One region of the Microbaculum marinisediminis genome, then DNA from elsewhere that is predicted to be linked to it. Evidence: predicted binding sites of a transcription regulator. Region 1 holds the regulator's gene; each other region holds the start of a gene.
What was found. The regulator PhoB, encoded in region 1, activates phosphate uptake and scavenging genes when phosphate is short. The targets are predictions, from matches to a motif close to TGTCATNNANCTGTCAT.

Region 1 (9,522 bases):
TCGAAGGTCGCGCAGGCGCGGATCTTGTCGGGCATCTCGAAGTCCACGACCATCAGGCCGACCGGGCCGTCCGTCTGCGTCTGCAGGATGAAGCGCCCCTCGACCTTCAGCGAGGAGCCGAGCAGCACCGTGAGCGCTATCGCCTCGGCGAGCAGCGCGGAAACCGGTTCGGGATAGGCGTGCCGGGCCAGGATCGTGTCGATCGCCGGGCCGAGCCGCACCACGCGCCCGCGCACGTCGAGGCCCTCGACCGCGAACGGAACGACGAAATCGTCGGCCGCGGTATCGAGAACGGCTTCGGCCGGTGCGGCAGAGGACATCACGCCCCGAAGCACCACGCCAGGATGCCCTTCTGGGCATGCAGGCGGTTTTCCGCCTCGTCGAAGACGACCGACTGCGGCCCGTCCATGACGGAATCCGTCACTTCCTCGCCGCGATGGGCCGGCAGGCAGTGCATGAAGATCGCGTCCGGCGCGGCCGCCGCCATCAGGGCGTCGTTGACCTGGTAGGGCTTGAGCAGGTTGTGGCGGCGTTCGCGCTCGCTGTCGCCCATCGACACCCAGGTGTCGGTGACGACGCAGTCCGCGCCGTCGACGGCCTCGAACGGATCGTCGAAGACGGAGACGGCGGCGTCGTTGCGGCGGCTCCAGTCGAGCAGATCGGCGTTCGGCTTGAGCCCGTCGGGGCTTGCGATCTTCAGCGCGAAATTGAAGCGCTCCGCCGCGTGGATCCACGAGGCCGTGACGTTGTTGGAGTCGCCCGTCCAGGCGACGGTGCGCCCGGCGATCGGCCCGCGATGCTCCTCGAAGGTGAGCACGTCCGCCATCACCTGGCAGGGATGGGTCAGCCGCGTCAGCCCGTTGATGACGGGTATCGACGCGTTTTCGGCCAGTTCCAGCATCGCCTTGTGGTCGAGGATGCGGATCATGATGGCGTCGACGAAGCGCGACAGAACGCGGGCGGTGTCGGCGATCGTCTCGCCCCGGCCGAGCTGCATCTCGCTTCCCGACAGGAACAGCGTCTCGCCGCCGAGCTGGCGCATGGCGACGTCGAACGACACGCGCGTCCGCGTCGACGGCTTGTCGAAGATCATCGCCAGGGTCTTGCCCTTGAGCATGGGCTGACGGCCGTCGTTGTCGGCCTTCATCTGGCGGCTGTGATCGATGATCCGGCGCAGGTCCTGCGCGGAAACCTCGGTCAGGTCGACGAAATGCCTGGGCGTTGCGGATCCGGTCATGGCGGTCATTGTCCGGCCTCCGCGATATCGAGGTTGTCCGAGACCACGCGACACGCGGCTTCGATGCGGTCGAGCGCAAGGTCGATATCGGCGTTCTCGATGGTCAGCGGCGGCACGAGCCGCGCGACATTGTCGCCGGCGCCGACGCTGAGCACATGCTGGTCGCGCAGTGCCGACAGAACGGCGCTGGTCGGGACCTTGCACTTGATGCCGAGCATCAGGCCTTCGCCGCGGATCTCCTCGATCACACCCGGACAGGTGTCCTGGATGCGCGCGAGCCCCTGCCGGAAGCGCAGGCCCGCGTCGCGGACATGCTGGAGGAAGCCAGGCGCCAGCACGATGTCGAGCACCGCGTTGCCGACGGCCATGGCGAGCGGATTGCCGCCGAAGGTCGTGCCGTGCACGCCGTGCACCATGCCCTTGACCGCCTCGTTGGTGGCCAGGCACGCGCCCATCGGGAATCCGCCGCCGATGCCCTTGGCGATCCCCATGATGTCGGGCGCGACGCCCGACCATTCGTAGGCGAACAGCTTGCCGGTGCGTCCGACGCCCGACTGCACCTCGTCGTAGATCAGCAGCAGGCCGTTGTCGTCGCACAGCTCGCGCAGGCCCCGCAGGAAGGCGTTCGGGGCGACGCGGATGCCGCCCTCGCCCTGCACCGGCTCGATCAGGATGCCGGCCGTCTGCGGCCCGATCGCGGCCTTGACCGCGTCGAGGTCGCCGAACGGCACCTGGTCGAAGCCGTCGACCTTCGGACCGAAGCCCTCGAGGTACTTCGCCTGGCCGCCGGCGGCGATCGTCGCCAGCGTGCGGCCGTGGAAGGCGCCCTCGAAGGTGATCAGCCGGTAGCGCTCCGGCGCGCCGTTGGCATAGTGATAGCGCCGCGCCGTCTTGATCGCCGTCTCCAGCGCTTCGGCGCCGGAATTGGTGAAGAAGCTCACGTCCGCGAAGGTCGCCTCCGCCAGGCGTTCCCCAAGTCGGTCCTGCTCCGGGATGCGGTACAGGTTCGAAACGTGCCACAGGCGCTTGGCCTGCTCGGCGAGGGTTTCGACGAGATGCGGATGACTGTGGCCGACCGAGTTGACGGCGATACCGCTGGCGAAGTCGAGATATTCCTCGCCGTCCGCGGTATACAGCCGAATGCCTTCGCCCCGCTCGAAAGCGAGGTCGGCCCGCGCGAAGGTGGGGTACAGCGCAGACGTCACGGCTAAAAATCCTGTCCAGAAACGAAAGATGCCGCCTGCGCAGGCGGCACTGTCACGATTTTAGGGCCCGCGCCGGCGATGTCAATTGCGGCCTCGGCCCGTGCCGGCCCCCGCCTCGACGGCGGTTAGCGCCGCCCGCATGGCGTCGACGAACGCCGGCTGATCATAGAGATCGTTGTGGCCGGCCCCGGATATCGTCGTGTCGAAGACGAGCCGTTTCGCCGCCGCGCGCAGCGGCGCGGAGCGTTCGGCCGGCACCACGGTGTCGGTCTCGGCGGTGATGATGGCGGTCGGAATATCGACATCGCGAAGATAGGTGGCTGTGTCGATGCGGTTGCGCAGCAGAAGCCTGACCGGTGCCCACGGATAGTGGTGGCTGGCGAGCGCCGTCAGGCTGTCGAAGGGCGTCACCAGGATGAGGCCGCGCAGCGAACGCTCGGCGGCGAGATGGGCGGCGACGCCGGCGCCGATCGAGAAGCCGACCGCGACGACGCCCCTCGGCGCCTCCAGTCCGTCGAACACCGTGACGGCGTCGCCCAGCAGCTTCTTCGCGCTCGGGCGTCCGCCGCTCGGCGGATAGCCGCGATAATAGACGGCCATCACGTCGTTGGCCGGATACAGCCAGTGCAGGGTCCGCGCGACGGCCGCGGCGTTCCATGCATTGCCGCCGAAACCGAGGACAAGCGGCCGCGGGCCGTCGGGTTTCCGCGCCGCGATCCGCACGACGGTGACGTCGACGCCGTCCGGCATCCGCTTTGTAGCCATCGCGCCGCCATCCGGCAGCACGTCGGGCGCGCCGCCGGCGAGGCTCGTCGGAAACAGGAGGGCGGTCTGCGCGAAATAGGTCACCGCGACGAGCACGGCATAGCCGACGGCGAGCCAGGCGGCGATCTTCACGAACCACATAGGCCGTTTTCTCCCGGATCCCGACTTTCTCCCGGATCCCGGCGCGGGCGCAATGGCGCGCGATCGGTGGATCGTCGGCTCAGGTGTTGCATTCGCGACTCACTTGCGCGCCTTCCTGGGGAAATCGTTGAGGAAAGGTTTATGCGGGGTTTACGGCGAGTCCGCCGGTATTGTAGCTTGCACTCATTGAGTACGACATTTCGTGCGGCGGACCAGTCTAGTCACCCAGATTTAGTGGGCAAGTCGGATCGCGAGTAGGCGATTTCGGTGAGGACTCGGAGTCTGTCCGCAACCCAAGCATGGAGCGGCGGATGTCTTGGACTGATGAACGTGTCGAGCTCCTGAAGAAGCTCTGGACCGATGGCCTGAGTGCCAGTCAGATCGCGGCCGAGCTCGGTGGAGTGACACGCAATGCGGTTATCGGCAAGGTGCACCGGCTGGGACTGTCCGGCCGCACCAAAACCTCGCGGCCATCGGCGCCGCGTGTGCGCAAGGCGCGTCGTCCTTCGATGCCGCCGCGCCCCACTACGCGTGTCATCGGCAACACCGCGCTGAAGCTGAACGTGGTCGCCGAGCAGCAGCTCGAGGCCGAGGTGGTTCCGATGCGCGTGCTCGCGCCGGTCGAGGAACTGTTCATCCCGCCGGAGGAGCGGGCCACGATCCTGCAGCTGAACGAGCACACCTGCAAATGGCCGATCGGCGATCCGGGCCAGGAGGACTTCTACTTCTGCGGCCGGCGTTCGATGAGCGGCGTGCCCTACTGCGAGCATCATAGCCGCGTCGCCTACCAGCCGGCCACCGACCGGCGCAGGCCGAAGTCTGCGGGCTAACAGGGGCCTTCGCGGCTACACCGTCCTGGCCGGCCAGGTATCGCTGAGGCGATAACCGTTCGGCCAGGGATCGTCCGGGTCCAGCATGTGCTGATGCGTCCCGGTGATCCACGCCCGTCCCGAAATCTCCGGAATGATCGCCTGAAGCTCGCCGACCGTGGTGTCGGCGACGATCCTGCCGATGAAGCGGGAGTCGATGATCGATTCCGCGATGAACGTGTCGCCCGCCGCCATGAGGCCGCGGGCGTGTAGCAGCGCCATGCGCGCCGAAACCGCGGTGCCGGTCGGCGAGCGGTCGATCTTGCCCGGCTGGATCGCGACGGCGTGCCGCGAGACGGTGGCGCCGCCCTCGGTGCGCAGCGATCCCGCGATCAGGCAGAACGACAGATGCGCCCAGTCCGGGTTTTCCGGATGACGAAACCCGAGCTGCTGGTTGGCGGCATCCGTGATGGCGATGCCGGCGGCCGCCAGGTCGCGGGCTTCCGACGCCTCGATGGTGAACCCGAGCGCGTCGGCGTCGACGACGACGAAGCTGTCGCCGCCATAGGCGGTGTCGACGTTCAGCGTTCCCAGCCCCGCGACCTCGAGCGGTGTCGACAGCCGCTCGGCGAACGCGGGCACGTTGCGGACGACGATCCGCTCCGCCTTGCCGTTTCGGCACGCCGCGGTGATCTCGATCAGCCCGCCCGGCGCCTCCAGCGTCATCGTCGTGGTCGGTTCGCGCATGGCGATGATGCCGGTGTCGAGCAGCACGGTCGCCACGCATATGGCATTGGAACCCGACATCGGCGGCGTGTCCTCGGGCTCCATGATGATGAAGCCCATCGCCGCGCGCGCATCCTTCGCCGGCACCAGCAGGTTGGCATGGCGGAACACCCCGCCGCGCGGCTCGTTGAGCAGGAAGCGGCGCAGCCCCTGGTCGCGGGCGATCCAGCGCGACTGTTGCCACAGGGTGTCGCCAGGCGGCGGCGCCACGCCGCCGACGATGACGTCGCCGACCTCACCCTCGGCATGGCAGCTGACGACGTGAACGACCTTGCTCGTGCGCATTTCCCCGCTCCCGATCCAGTCCACTCCGGCATCACCCGGACAGGGAACCGCGATCGGGGCGGGCGCACAAGTCAGTTGGCGGTGGCGAACTGCTCGTTGAAGGCGTAGCCGGCGCCGCGCACGGTGCGGATCGGGTCGGCCTTGCGGCCCCGGTTGATCGCCTTGCGCAGCCGGCCGACATGGACGTCCACGGTGCGCTCGTCGACATAGACGTCGCGGCCCCACACGCCGTCCAGCAGCTGCTCGCGGGTGAACACCCGTCCCGGGCTCTGCATCAGGAACTCGAGCAGCCTGAACTCGGTCGGTCCCAGATGGATCTCACGCCCCGCCCGGCGCACCCGGTGGGTATCGCGATTGAGCTCGATGTCGCCGGCATGCAGCACGGTGGCGATTAGCTCCGGCTTGGCGCGGCGCAGCAGTGCCTTCACCCGCGCCATCAGCTCGGGGATCGAGAACGGCTTGACCACGTAGTCGTCGGCGCCGGTGGCAAGCCCGCGGATGCGCTCGGTCTCCTCGCCGCGCGCCGTCAGCATGATCACCGGCAGCGCCGTCGTCTCCGGGCGCGAGCGGATGCGCCGGCACAGTTCGATGCCGGAGATTCCCGGCAGCATCCAGTCGAGCAGCACCAGGTCGGGCGCGCCCTCGCGGATGCGCGTCTCCGCCTCGTCGCCGCGGGCGACCGCCTCCACGTCGTATCCCTCGGACTCGAGGTTGTAGCGGATCAGCAGCGTCAACGGCTCTTCGTCTTCGACGATCAGAACTTTGGCGTTCATCGTCCGGCCCTTCGGTTCCTCAGTCGTCGCTCTGCGGATAGTCCGCCGGCGTGAAGCTCGATGTGTCTCCCTTCGGGCGCTGCTCGCGCAGCGGCTCGCCCTTCACCAGGTAGAACACCATCTCGGCGATATTGGTGGCGTGATCGCCGATCCGCTCGATGTTCTTCGCCGCGAACAGCAGGTGCGTCGAATAGGTGATCGAGCGCGGGTCCTCCATCATATAGGTGAGGAGTTCGCGGAAGATCGAGGTGTACATCGCGTCGATCTCGGAATCGCGGTGCCACACCGCCATCGCCTTGTCGACGTCGCGCTGGGCGAAGCTGTCGAGAACGTCCTTGAGCTGCTCCGAGGCGATCCGGCTCATGTGGTCGATGCCGAGGATCGCCCGCTGCGCGATGATCTCCGACTGGATCGCCACCGCCCGCTTGGCGATGTTCTTGGCCATGTCGCCGATGCGCTCGAGCTCGGACGAGATCTTGATCGCGGCAATGATCTCGCGCAGGTCGACGGCCATCGGCTGGCGCTTGGCGATCATCAGGATCGCGGCCTCCTCGACCTCGTGCTCCAGCTCGTCGATCTGCTCGTCCGCCTCGATGGTCCGCAGCGCCAGGTCCTGGTCGCTGGTGTGCAGCGCGACGATCGAGTCGGTCAGCAGCTTCTCGGCGAGGCCGCCCATCCGCGTCAGTTTGACGGCGAGGTTCTTCAGCTCTTCGTCGTAGGAGGAAACGATATGTTCCGTCATGTCATTCTCCTCGGCCGGTCGTCCGTGGCCTGTCGTTGGATCAGCCGAAGCGGCCGGTGATGTAGTCGTGGGTGCGCTGGTCTTTCGGGTTCGTGAAGATGTGCTCGGTCGGGCCGACCTCCACGAGGATGCCGAGATGGAAGAAGGCGGTGCGCTGCGACACGCGGGCGGCCTGCTGCATCGAGTGCGTCACGATGACGATGCAGAAGTTCTCCTTCAGCTCGTCGATCAGCTCCTCGACCTTGGCCGTGGCGATCGGGTCGAGCGCCGAGCACGGTTCGTCCATCAGGATCACTTCCGGGCTGACGGCGATGGCGCGCGCGATGCACAGGCGCTGCTGCTGGCCGCCCGACAGGCCGGTGCCCGGCTCGTTGAGCCGGTCCTTGACCTCTTCCCACAGGCCAGCCTTGCGCAGGCTGGTCTCCACGATCGCGTCCATCTCCGCCTTGCCGCGCGCAAGGCCGTGGATGCGCGGGCCGTAGGCGATGTTCTCGTAAATCGACTTCGGGAACGGGTTGGGCTTCTGGAACACCATGCCGACGCGCGCGCGCAGCTCCACCACGTCGAGTGAGGGGTCGTAGATGTCGCGGCCGTCCAGCGTGATGTCGCCGGTGACGCGGCAGCTCTCGATGGTGTCGTTCATGCGGTTGAGGCAGCGCAGGAAGGTCGACTTGCCGCAGCCCGACGGGCCGATCAGCGCCGTCACCGAGCGCTCGGCGATGTCGATGGAGACGTCGAACAGGGCCTGTTTCGCGCCGTAGAACACGTTGGTGTTCTTCGCCGATACGCGGATCGGGTTCATGTTCGGGTCGTCGACGACGATCGTCCCGGCAGGCGTCGGCGTCTCTGCGATCGCAGCGTCGGTCATGGGTCGTGCTCCTTGCCCTACCACGTCCGCTCGAGGCGCTGACGCAGGAAGATGGCTGTGATGTTCATGAGGATGAGGAAGCCCAGCAGAACCAGGATCGCGGCCGACGTTCGGTCGACGAAGCCGCGTTCCGGACTGTCGGCCCAGATGAAGATCTGCGTCGGCAGGGCGGTGGAGGCGTCCATGAGCCCGCCCGGAGGCGAGGTGATGAAGGCGTTCATGCCGATCAGCAGCAGCGGCGCCGTTTCGCCGAGTGCCTGTGCTAGGCCGATGATCGTGCCGGTCAGGATGCCGGGCAGGGCGAGCGGCAGCACGTGATGCGCGATCACCTGGTGACGCGAGGCGCCCATGCCGAGCGCGCCCTCGCGGATCGACGGCGGCACCGCCTTCAGCGAGGCACGGGTGACGATGATGATCGTCGGCAGCGTCATCAGCGACAGCACCATGCCGCCGACCAGCGGCGCCGAGCGGGGCAGCCCGAAGAAGTTGAGGAACACCGCCAGGCCCAGCAGGCCGAACACGATGGAGGGCACGGCGGCGAGGTTGTTGATGTTCACCTCGATCAGGTCCGTCCATTTGTTCTTCGGCGCGAACTCCTCCAGATAGACCGCCGCGGCGATGCCGACGGGGAAGGAGATCAGGAAGCAGACCAGCAGGGCGTAGAGCGATCCGACGATCGCGCCGGCGAGCCCGGCGAGTTCCGGGAAGCGGCTGTCGGAATTGAAGAACAGCCCCCAGTTGAACGGCGTCGAGATCCGGCCTTCCGCCGCCAGCGCGTCGAACCAGCCGATCTGCATATCGTTGATCTTGCGCTGGTTTTCCGGCAGCGAGCGCGACAGCACGCCCTTCTCAAGCTGATCGAACGGATCGGAGACGGGCACCGTCATCTCGATCGTCTTGCCGATGATCGAGGGATCGGCGACGACCCGGTCGCGGATGAAGAACTGCGTGTTGTTGGTCAGCAGCTGGCCGAGCGCGCGCTGCTCGCCCGGGCTGGTCACGTCCGGGAACAGGCTGGCCAGCGTGCCCTTGACGATCGCGCGATAGTTGCCCTTCGCCGGATCGTCCTCCTTCACGAATTGTGGGTCGATATAGACCGGCACGGTCACCATCGTCTGCACGAAGGCGCGGTAGCCCGTCGCCGCCAGCGACGTGATGAGGATGCTCAGCAGGCCGATGGCGATCACGATCGCGCCGATGCCCAGCCGGCGTAGCCGGCGGTCGGCTCGGTGGCGCCGCTTGCGCCGCGCCGTGGCGGCTTCGCTGGACCAGTCGAATTTCGCGGGCAGGGTCATGTCGGCGGTACTCATTCGTACTGCTCCCGGTATTTCTGGACGATCCGAAGGGCGATGATGTTGAGGCAGAGCGTGACGACGAACAGGACGAGGCCGAGCGCGAAGGCGGCGAGTGTCTTCGGACTGTCGAATTCGGTGTCGCCGACCAGCAGCGTGACGATCTGAACCGTGACGGTGGTCACCGAGTCGATCGGATTGAGGGTCAGCGAGGCGATCAGGCCGGCGGCCATCACCACGATCATGGTTTCGCCGATGGCGCGGCTCATGGCGAGCAGGACGCCGCCCATGATCCCGGGGATGGCGGCCGGGAGCATCACCTTGGTCATTGTCTCCGCGCGCGTCGCGCCGAGCGCAAGCGAGCCGTCGCTCATCGTCCGCGGCACCGCTTTCAGCGCGTCGTCGGACAGCGACGAGATGAACGGAATGATCATGATGCCCATGACCGCGCCGGCGGCCAGCGCGCTGTTGGGCGAGACCGCGATCCCCAGCACCGAGCCGGTGTCGCGGACGGCCGGGGCGACGATCAGCACGGCGAAGAAGCCGTAGACGACGGTCGGGATGCCGGCCAGGATCTCCATGATCGGCTTCACCGTGGCGCGCACCCGGTCGCTGGCGT
Region 2 (9,522 bases), on a different contig from region 1:
GCGCCACATAGGCAGCCACAGCGATGTCGGCGCCCGGCGTCTCGTAGCGCTGCATGCGGTTGAACAGGGTCTTGCGGGCACCCGCCGGCAGCGCACCGTCCAGATATTTGCCGGTCAGGCTGCCCTGGGCGAGGGGCGAATAGGCCAGGAGGCCGGTATTTTCGCGCATGGCGATTTCGGCGAGTCCGGTCTCGAAGGTCCGGTTGACGAGGCTGTAGGCGTTCTGGATCGACTGGACGCGCGGCAGTCCCCTGGTCTCGGACAGCGCGAGACAGGTCATCGTGCCCCAGGGCGACTCGTTGGAAAGGCCGATATGGCGCACCTTTCCGGCCTTCACCACGTCGTCGAGCGCTGACAGCGTCTCCTCGATGGGCACTTCCGGCGGCACGTCCTTGTCGGCGATGGGGCGGAACACGGTCGGCACCGAGCCGAAGCCGCTGACCGCCCGGTCCGGCCAGTGGATCTGGTAGAGATCGATATAGTCCGTGCCGAGCCGCCTCAGGCTCTTGTCGACGGCCTCGAACACCTGTGCCCGAGACAGATCGGTGGTCTTGCCGCCGTCGCGGAACCAGTCGTTCCACGACCGGCCGACAATCTTGCTGGCGACGATCATCGTGTCGCGGTTCCCACGCGCCTTGAGCCACGATCCGATGATCTCCTCGGTGCGTCCCTGGGTCTCGGCCTTCGGCGGGATCGGATAGAGCTCGGCGGAGTCGAGAAGGTTGATGCCCCGGTCGACGGCATGGTCCATCTGTGCGTGGGCCTCGGCCTCTGAATTCTGCTCGCCCCAGGTCATGGTACCCAGCCCGATCGCGCTGACGTGCAGATCGGTTCGTCCGAGCCGTCGATAGTCCATTGATCGTCCCTTGCCGTGTTGGAATGGAGAGCGAAGATCAGCCGCCCGACGGGCCCGACCCGTTTTCGATCCGAGCGATCAGCCGTTCGACATAAGGCAGGATCCGCTCGACGATGACGTTGACCCCCTCCGAAGTGGGATGCATGCCGTCATCGAGATTGAGGGAGGGATCGGCGGCGACGCCGTCGAGGAAGAAGGGGTAGAGCACGAAATCGTAGCGTTGGGCCAGGTCGGGGAAGATCGCGTTGAAGTCCTTGGCGTAGCCGTCGCCCATGTTTGGCGGCGCCAGCATGCCGGCGACCAGCACGTCGATGCCGCGTTCGCGGAGTTTCGCCGCGATCCCCTCCAGCGCGTCGCGGGTCACCCTGACATCGACGCCGCGCAGCGCATCGTTGGCGCCAAGCTCGAGGATCACCCCGTCGGTATCGTCGGGCACCGACCAGTCGACGCGGGAAAGTCCCGCACTGGCCGTATCTCCGGACACCGCGGCATTGGCCACCACCACGTCGTGGCCGCGCGCCTGCAGCGCCTTTTCGAGCTGCACCGGAAACGCGGCCTCGGGCGCCAGGTTGAAGCCCGCCGACAGGCTGTCGCCGAGCGCGACGAGCCGGATCGGCCCCTTGTCGGCTATCGCTCCGGTGGGCCCGAATGAGAACCAGAGCGCCGCAACCGTCGTAATTGTGATCAGGCCGCCGGCCAGGACCGCTTTGAGCTTGGCCGCGAATGCCCCATATGTCGGAAACCGCCGCCTGTTTCCCCTGCCGAGGAGTTTCGTTCCGTGCCGCATGATGCCATCCGTCTCGAGAACGTTCATTTAAGTCTCGGCAGCGGAGCCGCCAGGGTCCATGTGCTAAAAGGTATTAGCCTGAGTATAGGGGCCGGGGAAGCGATCGGCATCGTCGGCCCGTCGGGTTCGGGCAAATCGACGCTGCTGATGGTGATGGCGGGCCTTGAGCCGCCCGGTTCCGGCGATGTCGTTGTCGCCGGCGAGAGCCTCGCCGGCCTCGACGAGGACGCGCTTGCCCGGTTTCGCGGCGACAATGTCGGCATTGTCTTCCAGTCCTTCCACCTGATCCAGAACATGACGGCGCTCGAAAACGTCGCCGTGCCGCTGGAACTCGCCGGCCGCGCCGATGCCTTCGAGCGGGCCGAGGCGGAGCTGGCGCAGGTCGGCCTCGCCGACCGCATCGCCCACTATCCCGCCGAACTGTCCGGCGGCGAGCAGCAGCGCGTCGCGCTCGCCCGTGCCCTCGTCGTCGAGCCGGCGATCCTGTTCGCCGACGAGCCGACCGGCAACCTCGATGCGACCACCGGCGCCCAGATCGTCGACCTGATGTTCGACCTCCACAAGACGCGGGATACGACGCTGATCCTCGTCACCCATGACAATGCGCTCGCCGCGCGCTGCGGCCGGACCATCGCCATGCGCGACGGCAACATCGACCTCGACGCCGACCGCGCCGCCCGGGTTGCCGCGCAATGAGGTCTGCTGCGACGCCGCTTGCCCGCCGCCTGCCGGTTCCCCTGCGGTTCGCCCTGCGCGAGCTGCGCGGCGGCCTCAAGGGGTTCTACGTCTTCATCGCCTGCATCGCCCTTGGCGTCGCCGCGATCGCCTCGGTGGGGTCGGTGTCGCGGTCGCTGGTCAACGGCATCTCCGAGGAAGGCCAGGCGATCCTCGGCGGCGATCTGAGCTTTTCGCTGATCCACCGCCAGGCGCGGGCCGACGAGCGCGAATTCCTGGGCTCGCTCGGCCGCGTTTCGGAGGTCGCGACGCTGCGCGCGATGGCCCGCAGCACAGGCAACGACACGCAGACGCTGGTCGAGCTGAAGGCGGTCGACGGCGCCTATCCGCTGTTCGGCGAGGTCGCCATCGACGGCGTCGGCTCGCTACACGACTTGGTCGCCGCAAAGTCGGGACAGGTCGGCCTGGTCGCGGAGGCCGGCCTCGCAGAGCGGCTCGGCGTCCAAATCGGCGATCCCGTCTCGATCGGCAACGCGACCTTCACCCTGACCGGCCTGATCGCCGCCGAGCCGGACCGCCTGTCGGGCGGGCTCGGCTGGGGCCCCCGGGTGATCATCTCCACCGAGGCGCTGGAGGCCACCGGCCTGATCCAGCCGGGCAGCCTGGTGCGCTGGCGCTACCGCGTGGCTCTGCCCGAGCCGGCCTCGCCGGGCGATGTCGAGGCGGCGAAGAAACGCGCCGAGACCGAGATGGCCGAGGCCGGCTGGCGGATCCGCGACCGCAACGACGCCGCGCCGGGCCTGCGGGACCAGATCGACCGCTTCACCATGTTCCTGACGCTGGTGGGCCTTACCGCGCTGATCGTCGGCGGGGTGGGGGTGGCCAACGCGGTGACCGCCTATCTCGACGGCCGGCGGGCGACGATCGCCACGCTGAAGAGCCTCGGCGCCGGCGGCGCGCTCATTTTCCGCAGCTATCTCGTCGAGATCCTGATGCTCGCCGTCGTCGCGATGGCGATCGGCCTCGTATTCGGCGCGCTGACGCCGTGGTTCGCCGGATCCGCGCTCGCCACCGTCCTGCCGGTCGCCGACGCGGTGCCGGGCCTCTACGGGGCCGAGCTGGTGCTGGCGCTCGCCTACGGCATCCTGACCGCGCTCGCCTTCGCGCTGTGGCCGCTGGGGCGCGCCCGCGAGGTGCCGGCGACGGCGCTCTACCGCGAATATGTCGGCCGCGCGCGGGCCTGGCCCCGGCCGGTCTATCTCGTCGCGCTCGCCGTGATCGTCCTGGCACTGGCCGGGCTCGCCATCGGGCTTGCCTACGAGCCGTTCATCGCGACGATCTTCGTCATCGGCACGCTCGCCGCCTTCATCGTCCTGCGGCTCGTCGGCGTCGCCATCATGGCGATCGCCAGGCGCCTGCCGCACAGCCGCTTCATCGCACTGCGGCTCGCCGTCGGCGCGATCCACCGCCCCGGCGCCGTCACCCCCAGCATCGTCCTGTCGCTGGGGCTCGGCCTGACCCTGCTCGTCACCATCGCGCTGATCGACGGCAACCTGACGCGCCAGCTCACCCTGTCGATCCCCGACAAGGCGCCGAGCTTCTTCTTCCTCGACATCCCCCGCGCCGACGCCGAACGCTTCGTCTCCCTCGTCGACGAGGCCGCGCCCGACGGGGTGACCGAGGAGGTGCCGATGCTGCGCGGCCGCTTCGTCGCGCTGAAGGGCATTCCCGTCGCCGACTATCCGCGCCCGGCCGAAGCCGAATGGGTGCTGCGCGGCGACCGCGGCATCACCTACGCGGCGACGCCGCCGGACGACGGCTCGCTGACCGAGGGCGACTGGTGGCCCGAGGACTACGACGGCCCGCCGCTGGTCTCCTTCGCCGAGGAGATCGCCGGCGAGCTCGGCCTCGCCGTCGGCGACGAGATCACCGTCAACGTCCTCGGCCGCACCATCACCGCAACCATCGCCAATCTGCGCACCGTCGACTGGACCAGCCTGTCGATCAACTTCGTCATGGTGTTCTCGCCGAACACTTTCGCCGGCGCCCCGCACATGGTGCTGGCCACCGTCACCCTGCCGGACGCCGCCGGCGCCGACAGCGAGCTCGGCCTGATGCGCGCGGTCACCGCGGCGTTTCCCACCGTCACCTCGGTGCGGGTCAAGGAGGCGCTCGACTCGGTCAACAGCCTCGTTCGCCGGCTCGCCTGGGCGGTCCGGGCGGCGAGCGGGATCACCATCGCCGCCGGCATTCTCGTGCTCGCCGGGGCGCTGGCGGCGAGCCACCGCCACCGCATCCACGACGCCGTGGTGTTGAAGACGCTGGGCGCGACCCGCCGCCGGCTGATCGGCGCCTATGTCATCGAATTCGCGCTATTGGGCACGATTACCGCGATTTTCGCGCTCGCCGCCGGCACTTTGGCCGGATTTGTGGTCGTCGAACAGGTCATGGAGCTCGACTTCACCTTCCTGCCGGCCGTCGCGTTCGCGGCGATCGGCAGCGCGCTGGTGCTGACCGTCGGCCTCGGCCTGGTCGGCACGTGGCGCGTCCTCGGCCGTCGGCCGGCGGCCTATCTGCGCGATCTGTGAGCGCGGCCGCGCGAAACGCGGCTGGTGCGACGACGGTTGCGCCGGGGCCGATCGCGCGCCGCCACCGGCGCGAATTCTAAACATTTTGTAAGGTTTCTCGCGCGCAAATTCGCCGCGCGAGTACTTGCCTCGCGCACGCGAGACACCCATATTCGCTCGGTGATTTTAAAACTCGAGGGGAATCCCATGGCGGAATTCGACAAACAGGCTGCCCGCGGCTACGGCATGGGCGCCTCCCACGCCGGTGTCGGCGCAATCGACGAGGGCCTGCGCGCCTATATGCTGCAGGTCTACAACTATATGGCAATCGGCTTGGCCGTAACCGGCGTGGTCGCGTTCGGCGCGTTCACGATGGCGGTCAGCGGCGGCCAGCTGACCGGCTTCGGCCAGGCGATCTACGCCAGCCCGCTGAAGTGGGTGATCATGCTCGCCCCGCTGGGCATGGTGTTCTTCCTGTCCGCGCGGCTCAACTCGCTGAGCCTCGGCGGCGCCCAGATGGCGTTCTGGATCTTCGCCGCCCTCATGGGCCTGTCGCTGTCCTCGATCTTCCTGGTCTACACGGGCAACTCGATCGCACGCGTGTTCTTCATCACCGCGGCGTCCTTCGGCGCGCTGAGCCTCTACGGCTACACGACGAAGAAGGACCTGAGCGGCTGGGGTTCGTTCCTGTTCATGGGCCTGATCGGCATCATCATCGCCTCGGTCGTGAACATTTTCCTGGCCTCCTCGGCGCTGCAGTTCGCGGTGTCGGTGATCGGCGTTCTGGTCTTCGCCGGCCTGACCGCCTACGACACCCAGCAGATCAAGGAGATGTACTCGGCCCAGGACGACGGCACGATGGCCGGCCGCAAGGCGATCATGGGCGCGCTCCGGCTGTACCTCGACTTCATCAACCTGTTCGTGATGCTGCTGAGCCTGTTCGGCAATCGCGAGTAGGATCGCGGACACATCGGTTTTCGGAAGGCCCCGGCTGCACAGCCGGGGCCTTTTTCGTTTGGGGGCCCCGCTTGCCGGATCGCGACCTGACCATCCGCCCGGCCACGCCGGACGACAGCGCGGCGATCGCCGCCATCTACGCCGATGCCGTGCAGAGCGGCACGGCGAGCTTCGAATTAACCCCGCCCGACGCGACGGCGATGGGGCAGCGGCTGGCCGCGCTTCTCGACGGCGGCTTCCCCTATCTCGTCGCGCAATCGGGCGGCACGATCGTCGGCTACGCCTATGCCGGCGCCTACCGGCCGCGGCCCGCCTACCGCTTCACGGTGGAGGATTCGGTCTATGTCGCCCGCCCCGCGCACGGCAGGGGCGTCGGCCGGGCGCTGCTCGCCGCGCTGATCGCCGAAGCGGAGGCCTGCGGCTTCCGTCAGATGATCGCGGTGATCGGCGACGAGGCCAGCGCCGGCTCGATCGCTCTGCACAAGGCGATGGGGTTCGATCTCGTCGGCACCTTCAAGGCGGTCGGCTGGAAGTTCGGCCGGTGGCGGGCCACCGTCCTGATGCAGCGCGCGCTGGGCCCGGGCGACACCGAGCCGCCGCCGGAGGGGCGTTAGCCGGCGCAACCGGCCGCGCCAGCCGGCGCAGCGGGAGGATCCGGCGGGTCCCCGCGCTGCCACGTCCCATGGGTCCTGGATCAAGTCCAGGACACGCGGCCGGTGTGTCGCGCTTAGGCCGTGCCCGGAAAACAAACGCGTGCTCCGGACCTGATCCGGAGCCCACGAAGCGGCAGCCGCACGGCAGGAGCGACGCGGCGGGAGGGAAAACCCAACGGCTTCCCGCGCTGCCACGCCCTATGGGTCCTGGATCAAGTCCAGGACACGCGGCCGGTGTGCGGCGCTTAGGCCGTGCCCGGAAAACAGACTCGAGCTCCGGACTTGATCCGGAGCCCATGAAGCGGCAGTCGCACGGCAGGAACGATGCGGCGGGAAGAAAAACCCGGCGGGTTTCCCGCGCTGCCACGCACTATGGGTCCTGGATCAAGTCCAGGACACGCGGCCCGTGTGTGGCGCTTAGGCCGTGCCCAAACGGAAGACTCGTGCTCCGGACCGGATCCGGAGCCCATGAAGCAGCAGCCGCACGGCAGGAACGACGCGGCGGGAGGGAAAACCCAACGGCTTCCCGCGCTGCCGCGCCCTATGGGTCCTGGATCAAGTCCAGGACACGCGGCTTGTGAATGGTTCTAGCCCGTGCCCGGAGAACAAATTCGTGCTCCGGACTTGATCCGGAGCCCATGAAGCAGTGGCCACGCGGCAAGACCGACGCGGCGAGAGGGATAACGGGCGATTGGCGAGGTGGTTGCCCGGATTTTCTGCGGAGGAAGATAGGGCGACGCCGGCAAACCGCTGATTCGGCGGACGATTCGGCAGGAACTATGGGAAAATACGCCATCCGCGCCGCAGTCGATCCGGCTGGGACGCGGCCGCGCGCCAACGACGGGCGCGCAAGAGGACAGGAGGCCCCCGGCCTCGCCGGCCTACGCCTCCACCAGCTTCAGGCGCCGGTCGATCGCCCGCAGGACCCGCGACAGATCGTGGCCGCGCTTGAGGATCAGGCCGGTGGTCGTGATGACGGAATAGGCGCCCTGGCGGCGGGCGAGCTTCGGGTTCTTCTCGATTCGGTAGAGCGGCGCCTCGCAGGCGCGCCGGAAGACGGAGAAGACCGCTTTTTCCTTCAGCGCGTCGATGGCGTAGTCGCGCCATTCGCCGGCGGCCACCATGCGCCCGTAGACATTGAGGATTTCGCCCAGTTCGCGGCGATCGAAGGAAACCCGGGCCGCGGCCCCATTGCGGGCTTCGGGACTGGCGGCGCGCATCGCAGGTCCGCGGCCGCCGGGGAACGATATGGGATCCGTTTCGCTCAACGGCTCCTCCCTCTCTCGCGCCTCGCTGTCACATGATCGTCAAAGGACCGGGGCCGCGTCAAGGACGCTTGCGGCCCGCATTGGCATCCGCATCGACGAACCGTGGACGCAGCTCCGCGTAAGGCACCGAAATTATCACATTTCCGCCCCATTCGCGCCCTTCACACGCCCGATTGCTCGAACAAATTCGCATCGTTGCCTCGAGGCCCGGTTCTAGGAGGCTCCGGAACACCCAGCCCCCCAGCCCCCCGGGGTCGTTCTTGAACCGGGCCCGTTTCTCCATTTCCGAATACTGCTGGTTAAGGCCCGACAGTCATCTGGCGCGGGCACCTGGCACGGGCCGGTCTCGCCGGCCCGATTTGTTTTTGATCCCCCTCGCCCCTTGAAAAAGTCGTCCGGCTCTTCCTATCTCGCCGCAGGAACGCTTCGTTCGCTGCGGAAATCCGGGATAGTCGATGAGCACCAAGACGAAAAAGACCGAAACAACCGAGGCGCAGGGCGCCGGGTCCTATGCTTTCGAGGCCGAGGTCGGCCGCCTTCTCGACCTGATGGTCCACGCGGTCTACTCCGACCGCGACGTGTTCCTGCGCGAGCTGATCTCCAACGGCGCCGACGCCTGCGAGAAGCTGCGCTACGCCGCGCGCCAGGACGATTCGCTGCTGAAGGGCGATCCGGCGCTCGCCGTCACCGTCACCCCCGACGCCGACGCCGGCACGCTGACGATCGCGGACAACGGCATCGGCATGGACCGCGACGAGCTCGTCGCCAATCTCGGCACCATCGCCCGCTCCGGCACCCAGGCCTTCGTCGAGGCGCTGAACGAGAGCGGCGGGGACGGCGGGGACGGCGCCGAGTCCTCCAGCCTGATCGGCCGCTTCGGCATCGGCTTCTATTCCGCCTTCATGGTCGCCGACAGGGTCGACGTCGTCAGCCGCAAGGCCGGCGCGACGGAGGGCTTCCGCTGGTCGTCCGACGGCCGCGGCAGCTACGAGATCGCGCCCGACGAGAGCGCGCCCGACCGCGGCACCCGCATCGTCCTGCACATGAAGGACGACGCCAGGAACTTCCTCGAGCCGCACCGGCTGGAGCAGATCGTCCACGCCCATTCCGCCCATGTTCCCGTGCCGATCCGGCTGAAGGAGGGCGAGACGGCCCGCGAGATCGCCGACGGCGGCGCGCTGTGGCTGAAGCCGAAGTCGGAGCTTTCGGAGGACGACTACCGCGAGTTCTACCGCCACGTCGCCGGCGCCTGGGACGAGCCGGCACTGACCGTCCACTACGCCGCCGAGGGCCGGCAGGCCTATCGCGTGCTGCTGTTCGTGCCCACCGAGAAGCCCTTCGACATGTTCGATCCGGCCCGCAAGGGCCGCACCCGGCTCTACGTGCGCCGGGTCTTCATCACCGACGACGCCGAGCTGATGCCCGGCTACCTGCGCTTCGTGCGCGGCCTCGTCGATTCCGACGACCTGCCGCTCAACATCTCGCGCGAGATGCTGCAGGAAAGCCCGCTGCTCGGCCAGATCCGCAAGGCCGTCGCCAACCGCGTGCTGAGCGAGCTGGCCAAGCTCGCCGACAAGGAGCCGGAACGCTACGCGCAGATCTGGTCGGCCTTCGGCCCGGTTCTCAAGGAAGGGCTCTACGAGGACATCGAGCGCCGCGACACCCTGCTCGGCCTCGCCCGCTTCCATACCACCAGGGATGCCGACGGCTGGCGCTCGCTGAAGGACTATGTCGCCGACATGCGGGAGAACCAGACCGC
Region 3 (9,522 bases), on a different contig from region 1:
GATACCGGAGCCTCGCTGACCGACCGCTGATCGGCCTTGTCAGCGTTTTGTCAGCTTGATCACGGCAGGTTCGGGCGATGATCAGACACAGCCTTTCAGTCCTGTTCCTGTCCGCGGTCCTCGCGGCCGCGCCGGCGATGCCATTCGGCGCGTTCGCCGACAGCGACCGGGGCAGGGACAGGGACCATGAAGACGACGACCACGATGCGGCGTGGGCGGCGGTCAAGCGCGGCGAGGCGCTGCCGCTTGCCGAGGTGATCGCCACGGTCGCCGGCCAGTTGCCCGGGGAAATCCTCGAGATCGAGTTCGATCGCGAGGATGGCCGCTGGCTCTACGAGTTCAAGGTCATCGACGGCAACGGCCGGCTGCACGAGATCTATGTCGACGCGGCCACGGCCAGGATCCTGCCGGACCGGGACGACTGATGCGCATCCTGCTGGTCGAGGACGACGACCGGATCGCCCGGGACGTCGACGCCGCGCTGAGCGCCGCCGGCTACGCGGTGAGCCGCGAGGCCGACGGCGAGGAGGCCTGGTTCCGCGGCGACACCGAGGCGTTCGACGCCGTGGTGCTCGATCTCGGGCTGCCCGGCATGGACGGCCTGTCGGTGCTGAAGCGCTGGCGCGAGGCCGGCCAGCGCTTTCCCGTCCTGGTGCTGACGGCGCGCGGCAGCTGGCACGAGCGCGTCGAGGGCATCGACGCCGGCGCCGACGACTATCTGCCCAAGCCTTTCCGGATGGAGGAACTGGTGGCGCGGCTGCGCGCCGTGCTCAGGCGCTCGGCGGGGCAGGCGAGCCCGATCCTCACCAACGGGCCGGTCAGCCTCGACACGCGGCAGATGAAGGTCAGCGTGAACGGCGTGCCCCTGGCGCTGTCGCCGCAGGAGTACCGGCTGTTGTCCTATCTGATGCACCACGCCGGCCGCGTGGTCTCGCAACTGGAGCTGACGGAGCATCTCTACGCCCAGGACTTCGAACGCGACTCCAACGCCATCGAGGTGCTGGTCGGGCGCGTGCGGCGGAAGCTCGGCGTCGACCTGATCGAGACGCGGCGCGGCTTCGGCTACATGGTGCCGGAGGCGGCCGGGTGAGCGGCCGCTCGCTCAGGCTCAGGCTGTTCGCCGGCGCGGCGATCTGGGTCGCCGTGGCGCTGATCATCGCCGGGCTCGGGCTGGCGCTGCTGTTCGAGCGCCACGTCTCGCGCCGCGTCGACGCCGAGCTGGAGACCTACCTGAACCAGCTTGCTGGCAACGTCGCCATCGCCGCCGACGGCGCCGTCACGCTGGCCCGTCCGCCCGCCGATCCGCGCTTCACCACGCCGCTGTCCGGCCTTTACTGGGAAATCCGCGACGAAAACGGCGACACGCTGCTGCGCTCGCGCTCGCTGTGGGACGAGACCCTCGACCTGCCGGCCGACGCGCTGGGCAACGGCGCGGTGCACCGCCATGTCCGGCCGGGGCCGGGCGACGCGACGCTGATCGTCCGCGAGCGGCAGGTCTCCTACGAACCCGGCGCTAGCAATACCGGAGCGGGCCTGCGCGACCTGCGCATCGCGGTCGCCGTCGACCGTGCCGAGGTGACGCGGGCCACCCGCGCCTTCGCCGGCGAACTCGCGCTGTCGTTGGCGCTGCTCGGCGGGGTGCTGCTGGCGGCGGCCTGGGCGCAGATCCAGTTCGGGCTGAAGCCGCTGGAGACGGTGCGCCGCGCCATCGGCGCGGTGCGCTCCGGCGAGACGGCGCGGCTGCCGTCGGATTTTCCCGCCGAGGTGGTGCCCCTGGCCCACGAGGTCAACGACCTGCTCGACGCCCAGGACGCCACCATCGAGCGCGCGCGGACCCGCGCCGCCGACCTGGCGCACGGGCTGAAGACGCCGCTTACGGTCCTGTCGAGCCATGCCGAGCGGGTGCGCGCGGGCGGCGACGACCAGGCCGCCGACGAACTCGCGGAGATCGCCGGCACCATGCGCCGCCATGTCGAGCGGGCGATCGCCGTGGCGCGGCTGAGCCACCGGCCGTCGGCGCTGATCGACGTCGAGCCGGTGGTGCGCCGCGTCGCCGGCGCGCTGGCCCGCACACCGGCGGGCGAGCGCATCCAGTGGGACATCGCGGTTCCCCCCGGCACGCGCCTCGCCGTCGACCCGGAAGACCTCTACGAGGCGCTCGGCAACCTCGCCGACAACGCGGTGACGTGGGCGCGCGGGCGCATCGCCGTCACCGTCGCGCCGGACGCGGACGGCACGGCGATCGTCGTCGAGGACGACGGCCCCGGCATTCCCGAGGCCGACCGCGAGACGGTGCTGCGGCGCTGGGAGCGGCTCGACGTCTCCGGGCCGGGGCAGGGCCGCTCGGGCAGCGGCCTTGGCCTGGCCATCGTCGCCGAGATCGCGCAGGCCTATGGCGGCGACCTGACGCTGGGCACGGCCGCGTCGGGCGGGCTGCGGGCGGCGTTGCGCTTCCCGGCGCCGGCGGCAGGCTGACCGGCAAACCGACGCCGCGTCACACGCTGCGTCAGGGCCCGAGCCAGGGCCGAGCCGAAGATCCTGGCGCCGCCAAGGGGTGTCACGGCGCCGACATGGAACCGTAATCCGACTGTCAGATGGCGGTGATACCGCCAGCCTCCTCAGGGCGCCGTTCCCGGCGTCGGATCCATAAGGAGGCTCTCCATGACCCTATTCCGGACCGCCGGAACGTCCGCGCTCGCGGGGCTTGCCGTTGCCGGCGCGACGCTCGCAGCCGGCTCGGCGAACGCCGCCACCGAAGTCGTCTGGTGGCACGCCATGGGCGGCGAGCTCGGCCAGAAGGTCGAGAAGATCGCCGGCGACTTCAACGCCATGCAGTCGGACTACAAGGTCACGCCCGTCTACAAGGGCAACTACACCGAGACGATGACGGCGGCGATCGCCGCCTTCCGCGCCAAGGAGCACCCGGCGATCGTGCAGGTGTTCGAGGTCGGCACCGGCACGATGATGGCCGCCAAGGGCGCCGTCTATCCGGTCTACGAGCTGATGGAGAAGGCGGGCGAGCCGTTCGATCCGAAGGCCTACCTGCAGGCCGTCGTCGGCTACTACACCGACACCGACGGCAACATGCTGTCGATGCCGTTCAACTCCTCGACGCCGATCCTCTACTACAACAAGACGGCATTCGAGAAAGCCGGCCTCGACCCGAACACCCCGCCGAAGACCTGGGGCGACATCGAGGCGTTCTCCAGGAAGATCATCGAGTCGGGTGCGGCCTCCTGCGGCTTCACCACGGGCTGGCAGTCCTGGGTGCAGCTGGAGAACTTCTCGGCGCTGCACAACGTGCCGTTCGCCTCGAAGGCCAACGGCTTCGGCGGCACCGACGTCGTGCTCGAATTCAACGGCGACCTGCAGAAGCGACACGTCGCCAACATGGGTGAGTGGCAGACGTCGAAGATCTTCGACTACGGCGGACGCCGCTCGGATCCCGCGCCGAAGTTCTATTCCGGCGAATGCGCGATCTACATGAACTCCTCGGCCTCGCTCGCCGGCGTGCGCGCCAACGCCAAGGACTTCGAGGTCGGTGTCGGCATGCTGCCCTACTACGACGACGCGGCCGGCGCGCCGCAGAACTCGATCATCGGCGGCGCGACGCTGTGGCCCCTGACCGGCCATTCCGACGAGACCTACAAGGGTGCGGCGAAGTTCTTCACCTACCTGTCCTCGCCGGAGGTGCAGGCCTGGTGGCACCAGGAGACCGGCTATCTGCCGATCACCACCGCCGCCTACGAACTGTCGAAGGCGCAGGGCTACTACGAGAAGAACCCCGGCGCCGACATCTCGGTTCTGCAGATGAACCTCAATCCGCCGACCGAGAATTCGCGCGGCCTGCGCCTGGGCAACTTCGTCCAGATCCGCGACGTCATCAACGAGGAACTGGAAGAGGTCTGGGCCGGCAAGAAGAGCGCCGAGGAGGCGCTCGACGCGGCCGTGGAGCGCGGCAACAAGCTGCTGCGCGAGTTCCAGGACCAGAACTCCTAGAGCAACCCCAAAAAGCGGCGGGCGGCCATCGGCGGCCCGCCGCACCTTGTCCTTGCCATGCACCTCTTTCCGCGATGAACGACAAACGCGTCAGCTTTTCAGGCGTCTGGCTGCCGGCGGCCCTGCTCGCCCCGCAGCTTGCGATCACCGCGGTCTTCTTCCTGTGGCCCGCGAGCCAGGCAGTCTACCAGTCGGTCCTGCGCCAGGATGCCTTCGGGCTTTCGGTCAAGTTCGTCGGCCTCGACAACTTCGTCCGTCTGTTCGAGGACCCGGGCTACCTCGCCTCCGTTCACGTCACCGTCGTGTTCAGCGCCGCTACCGCTATCCTGTCGATGGGGTTCGCGCTTCTGTTCGCGGTCGCCGCGGACCGGGTGCTGCGCGGGGCGACCGCCTACAAGACGCTGATGATCTGGCCCTACGCCGTCGCCCCCGTGCTCGCCGGCGTGCTGTGGTGGCTGATGTTCAATCCCACGATCGGCATCGTCGCCTACGCGTTGCGCGGCCTCGGCCTGTCGTGGAACCACGTGCTCGACGGCGACCAGGCGATGATCCTGATCATCATCGCCGCGGCCTGGAAGCAGATCTCCTACAATTTCGTGTTCTTCCTCGCCGGCCTGCAGTCGATCCCGCGCTCGCTGATCGAGGCCGCCGCGATCGACGGCGCCGGTCCGGTCAAGCGCTTCTTCACGGTGACGCTGCCGCTGTTGTCGCCGACCACCTTCTTCCTCGCCGTCGTCAACCTCGTCTACGCCTTCTTCGACACCTTCGGCATCGTCCACGCGACGACCGGCGGCGGCCCGGGCCAGGCGACCACCATCCTCGTCTACAAGGTGTACCGCGACGGCTTCATCGGCCTCGACCTCGGCGGCTCGGCGGCCCAGTCGGTCATCCTGATGGCGATCGTCATCGTGCTGATCGTCATCCAGTTCCGCTTCGTCGAGCGGCGCGTGCACTACTGAGGACGCGATGGCCACGCTCCGCCCTCAACAAAACTCCCCGCTCATTCCCGCGCAAGCGGGAATCAAGGGCCACATAGCGATGCCCCTCGTTCCGCCCCGGAATCCCGCTTTCGCGGGAATGAGCGCAAGGAAGCCGGCCGTTCCGCTGTCTTCCGGTCAGATGGGTGTGTGAGGACAGCCATGGTCGAACGCCGCCCGCTCCTGACGCTCGTAACCCACCTGACGCTGATCCTCGGCGCAGCCTTCATCGTGCTGCCGGTATGGATCGCCTTCGTCGCCTCGACGCATGCCGCCAGCGACTTCCTGTCCGGCGTGATGCCGCTGTGGCCGGGGGACCAGCTGGTCGAGAACTACTGGAAGGTGCTCGGCACGGGCGAGGCGGCCGCGGGCACGCCACCGATCGGCCTGATGCTGTTCAACTCGACGGTGATGGCGCTGTCGATCGCGGTCGGCAAGATCGCGATCTCGCTCCTGTCGGCCTTCGCCATCGTCTATTTCCGGTTTCCGCTGAAGAGGACGGCCTTCTGGATCATCTTCCTGACGCTGATGCTGCCCGTGGAGGTGCGCATCCTGCCGACCTACGAGGTGGTGGCGGGCCTCGGGCTGCTCAACAGCTATGCCGGCCTCTCGCTGCCGCTGATCGCCAGCGCCACGGCGACGTTCCTGTTCCGCCAGGTGTTCCTGACCATCCCCGACGAACTGACCGAGGCCGCCCGCATCGACGGGGCGGGGCCGATGAAGTTCTTCCGCGACATCCTCCTGCCGCTGTCGCGCACCAACATCGCGGCGCTGTTCGTCATCCTCTTCATCTACGGCTGGAACCAGTACCTGTGGCCGCTGCTGGTGACGACGGATACCGGCTACTACACCGCCGTCATGGGCATCCAGCGCATGGTCGCGGTGCCGGATTCCGAGCCGCTCTGGCACCTGATCATGGCCACCGCGATCCTCGCCATGCTGCCGCCGGTCGTGGTGATCGTGCTGATGCAGCGGCTGTTCGTGCAGGGCCTGATCGAGCAGGAAAAGTAGGAGCTTTCGATGGCTGACGTGATCCTCAGTGGCGTGCGCAAGGTCTATCCCGGCGCGGTGGAGGCGGTGAAGGCCGTCGACCTTCGCATCGCCGACGGGACGCTGTGCGTGCTGGTCGGCCCGTCGGGCTGCGGAAAGTCGACGCTGCTCAGGATGATCGCCGGGCTGGAAACGGTGAGCGAGGGGGCGGTGGCGATCGGCGGCGAACCGGTCAACGACCGCGAGCCGGCCGCGCGCGACATCGCCATGGTGTTCCAGAACTACGCGCTGTATCCGCACATGTCGGTCTACGACAACATGGCCTACGGCCTGCGCAACCGGCGCACGCCGAAGCCGGAGATCGAGCGGCGCGTCCGCGCGGCGGCAGGGCTGCTCGCCATCGAGCCGATGCTCGCCCGCAAGCCGCGGCAGCTGTCCGGCGGCCAGCGCCAGCGCGTCGCCATGGGCCGGGCGATCGTGCGCGAGCCGAAGGTGTTCCTGTTCGACGAGCCGCTGTCCAATCTCGACGCCAAGCTGCGCGTGCAGATGCGCATCGAGCTGAAGCGGCTGCAGCGCAGCCTGGGAACCACCTCGATCTACGTCACCCACGACCAGCTCGAGGCGATGACGCTCGCCGACCTGCTGGTGGTGATGAACGAGGGCCGCATCGAGCAGATCGGCACGGCGATGGCGGTCTACGAGAAGCCGGCCACCACCTTCGTCGCCGGCTTCATCGGCTCGCCGCCGATGAACCTGATCCCGGCCGAGCCGGACGGCGAGGGCCTTGATCTCGACGGGACGGGGCACCGGATCCCGCCGCCCAAGGGCGCCGGCGGCCCGGTGGTCGTCGGGATCCGGCCCGAAGACCTCGTGATCGGCGAGGGCGGCGAGGAGGGCGATTCCGACACCGTGCCGGTCGCTTTCGCTGTGACCGGGGTGGAGCCGATCGGTGCGGAATCGCTGGTGCATGGCCGCACCGGAGCCGGCCACGAGATCACGGTGCGTGCCCCCGGATACGCGGATTTCGCACCCGGGCATCGCCTGACGGCGCATACGGGCCTGAAATCCCTGCATTTCTTCGACCGGGACAGCGGCGCCCGGATCGCCTAGGGCGGCTTGAACCGCCAATCCGGCAACCCCATATCCAATCTCGACCGGCGGACGCGAATGTCGCCGGTTCACGGAGCGGGCGCCGAAAGGGCCCAGTTCAAGGTCGCTTGGTGACGAGGACTTTGCCGGATGCCGCGTATGTCTACGCTAAACAGCCCTTATCTGCTCGGTTTCGACGGAATCGAGCGCCTGATCGACCGCGTATCGCGGAGTTCGGGCGACGGATACCCGCCCTACAACATCGAACGGCTGCCCAGGAACGGGGAGCAGGCGACGACGCTGAGGATCACGCTCGCGGTCGCCGGGTTCACCAAGGACCAGCTCGACGTGACGCTGGAGGACAACCAGCTCACCATCAAGGGCAAGCAGACCGAGGAGCCCGACCGAGAATACCTCCACCGCGGCATCGCCGCCCGTCAGTTCCAGCGCACCTTCGTGCTGGCCGACGGCATGGAGGTCGGCGGGGCGGGCCTGGAGAACGGCCTGCTCGTGATCGATCTGGTGCGGCCCGAACCCGAACGGGTCGTCCGTACGATCGAGATCACGGACATCGCCTGAGGGCGCCGGGTCTCGAGAAAGGTAAGAGGTATGAGTATCATGGAACGGAACGCGAACCGGCACGACGAGAAGATCGTCATCACCGAGGAAATGCTGGCCAATATGGGCGGCGGCGAGATCGCCTACGTGAAGCCGATCATGTCGGACGTCCTCAAGCAGCTGTTCCCCGACGCGCCCGACATGGCGCCGGGCATCCGCCTGTTCATGCTGAACGCCGCCGACGGCACGCCGATCATGCTGACCGACAGCCAGGAATCGGCGGTCGCCGGCGCCAAGGAGCACGAACTGGAGACCGTCAGCGTGCACTGACCGGCCCGACAGCACGGAAATTCCCGCATCGCCGGGCCGCTCGCGGTCCGGCGATTTGCGTTTCAGGGAACGGAACTGGGAGGCGTGCGCGCGGGCTAGACCGCGGTCGGCTCTGAGGCCAGGCTGAGCACGGCGTAGATCGCCGCGGCGTCGCGCGAGGCCCTTAGCTTCTGGGCCATGCCCGGCTCGCGCATCAGGCGGGCGATGCGGGCGAGCGCCTTGAGATGGTCAGCGCCGGCGCTTTCGGGTGCCAGCAGCAGGAACACCAGATCGACCGGCTCGTCGTCGATGGCGTCGAAATCGATGGGCTTGTCGAGCCTGGCGAACATGCCGAACAGCGAATCGATCTTGGCCAGCTTGGCGTGCGGGATGGCCACGCCCTGGCCGATGCCGGTCGAGCCTAGCCGTTCGCGCTGCAGCAGGTGATCGAAAATATCGCGCGCAGGCAGGTCGAGCAGGGTCGCCGCCCGTTCCGCCATCTCCTGGATTACCTGCTTCTTCGAATTCGCCTTGAGCGAGGGAATGATCCCGTCCTGGCGAATGAGATCGCTGAGATCCATGTTGCACCGTCACGGGGCAAGCACCAGCGGGCGCGACACGCGCGGCCCGAATTCGGCGCTAGCCGCGTGCCTCCTTTTCATCGGACTCGGCCGGATCGATCCAGCCAATGTTGCCGTCATGGCGGCGATAAACGACGTTCATGCGGCCGTTGGCCACGTTCCGGAACAGAACGACCGGCGCCTCTCCCAGATCCATCGCCATGACCGCCATGCCCACGGTCATCTTGCGCAGTGCTGTCTGGCTCTCGGCGATGACGATCGGATTGTCGTCGACGATCCCCGCTTCCCCGGTCTCGTCTTCGTCCGGCGCGGCGATGACGTAGCTGGTCGCCGCCTGCGGCTCACCACTGCCTTGCTCGGCGTGATGATCCTTGAGCCGGCGCTTGTACCGCCGCAGCTGCTTCTCGATGCGCTCGGCGGCCTGGTCGAAGCTCACATAGGCGTCGCCGCCGACGCCACGGCTGTGCAGGTCGATCCCCGAGTCGAGATGGATACGGCATTCCGTGCGGAATCCGACGCCCTCGCGCTCGACGGTCACCTGGCCGGACCAGCCGCCGTTGAAATATTTGCCCATGGCAACGCCAAGCCGCTCAGAGACTTGCTCTCGCAGCGCGTCGCCAATGTCGATGTTCTTTCCGGTGACCCGAAGTTGCATGATCTCGTGTCGTTCGGACGGCCCTGTCGGATTTCGCCTTCCGGGCTTCTATTGCGCTAACCCCAGGCCCTCGCGCCGCCGATTGCGACGCCGCGGTGCCGCGTGGGTCGTCTCGAAGTCCTGCCCCCTCGCGGCGGTCGGAACCTAAGGACGCTGCCCTGCCAAGTCAATCGGAGGTTCGACTTGACTTTTCACAAACCGGCCCGTTTTTCCCGCCGGCGCTGAACGGAAGACGGAATCTTCAACCATTCCCGATACTTGGCGACCGTGCGCCGGGCGATATCGATCCCCTGGCCGCGCAGGATTCCCACGATCGCGTCGTCGGAAAGGATGGCATCGGCGGCTTCCGCGTCGATCAGATCCT

Region 2: a site for PhoB is predicted at 7,790-7,806, ahead of MUB46_RS10580 (DUF2794 domain-containing protein). Genes of this name have one in related genera too.
Region 3: a site for PhoB is predicted at 2,578-2,594, ahead of ugpB (sn-glycerol-3-phosphate ABC transporter substrate-binding protein UgpB). Genes of this name have one in related genera too.

The regions. Positions count from the first base shown of each region.
Region 1 is NZ_JALIDZ010000001.1:523,288-532,809, reverse strand. It holds gene MUB46_RS02705 (Hsp33 family molecular chaperone) at 1-323, opposite strand, end outside; gene argF (ornithine carbamoyltransferase) at 320-1,237, opposite strand; gene MUB46_RS02695 (aspartate aminotransferase family protein) at 1,243-2,442, opposite strand; gene MUB46_RS02690 (alpha/beta hydrolase) at 2,524-3,348, opposite strand; gene MUB46_RS02685 (GcrA family cell cycle regulator) at 3,660-4,178, shown strand; gene MUB46_RS02680 (trans-3-hydroxy-L-proline dehydratase) at 4,194-5,228, opposite strand; gene phoB (phosphate regulon transcriptional regulator PhoB) at 5,300-6,001, opposite strand; gene phoU (phosphate signaling complex protein PhoU) at 6,021-6,743, opposite strand; gene pstB (phosphate ABC transporter ATP-binding protein PstB) at 6,784-7,545, opposite strand; gene pstA (phosphate ABC transporter permease PstA) at 7,629-8,921, opposite strand; gene pstC (phosphate ABC transporter permease subunit PstC) at 8,918-9,522, opposite strand, start outside.
Region 2 is NZ_JALIDZ010000004.1:356,206-365,727, reverse strand. It holds gene MUB46_RS10610 (NADP(H)-dependent aldo-keto reductase) at 1-856, opposite strand, end outside; gene MUB46_RS10605 (arylesterase) at 894-1,643, opposite strand; gene MUB46_RS10600 (ABC transporter ATP-binding protein) at 1,635-2,339, shown strand; gene MUB46_RS10595 (ABC transporter permease) at 2,336-4,906, shown strand; gene MUB46_RS10590 (Bax inhibitor-1/YccA family protein) at 5,093-5,842, shown strand; gene MUB46_RS10585 (GNAT family N-acetyltransferase) at 5,914-6,456, shown strand; gene MUB46_RS10580 (DUF2794 domain-containing protein) at 7,377-7,715, opposite strand; gene htpG (molecular chaperone HtpG) at 8,219-9,522, shown strand, end outside.
Region 3 is NZ_JALIDZ010000007.1:8,674-18,195, forward strand. It holds gene MUB46_RS15505 (PepSY domain-containing protein) at 78-425, shown strand; gene MUB46_RS15510 (response regulator transcription factor) at 425-1,090, shown strand; gene MUB46_RS15515 (sensor histidine kinase) at 1,087-2,475, shown strand; gene ugpB (sn-glycerol-3-phosphate ABC transporter substrate-binding protein UgpB) at 2,662-3,999, shown strand; gene ugpA (sn-glycerol-3-phosphate ABC transporter permease UgpA) at 4,074-4,958, shown strand; gene ugpE (sn-glycerol-3-phosphate ABC transporter permease UgpE) at 5,139-5,987, shown strand; gene ugpC (sn-glycerol-3-phosphate ABC transporter ATP-binding protein UgpC) at 5,997-7,076, shown strand; gene MUB46_RS15540 (Hsp20 family protein) at 7,206-7,634, shown strand; gene MUB46_RS15545 (BQ00720 family protein) at 7,674-7,943, shown strand; gene ptsN (PTS IIA-like nitrogen regulatory protein PtsN) at 8,039-8,503, opposite strand; gene hpf (ribosome hibernation-promoting factor, HPF/YfiA family) at 8,562-9,158, opposite strand; gene rpoN (RNA polymerase factor sigma-54) at 9,350-9,522, opposite strand, start outside.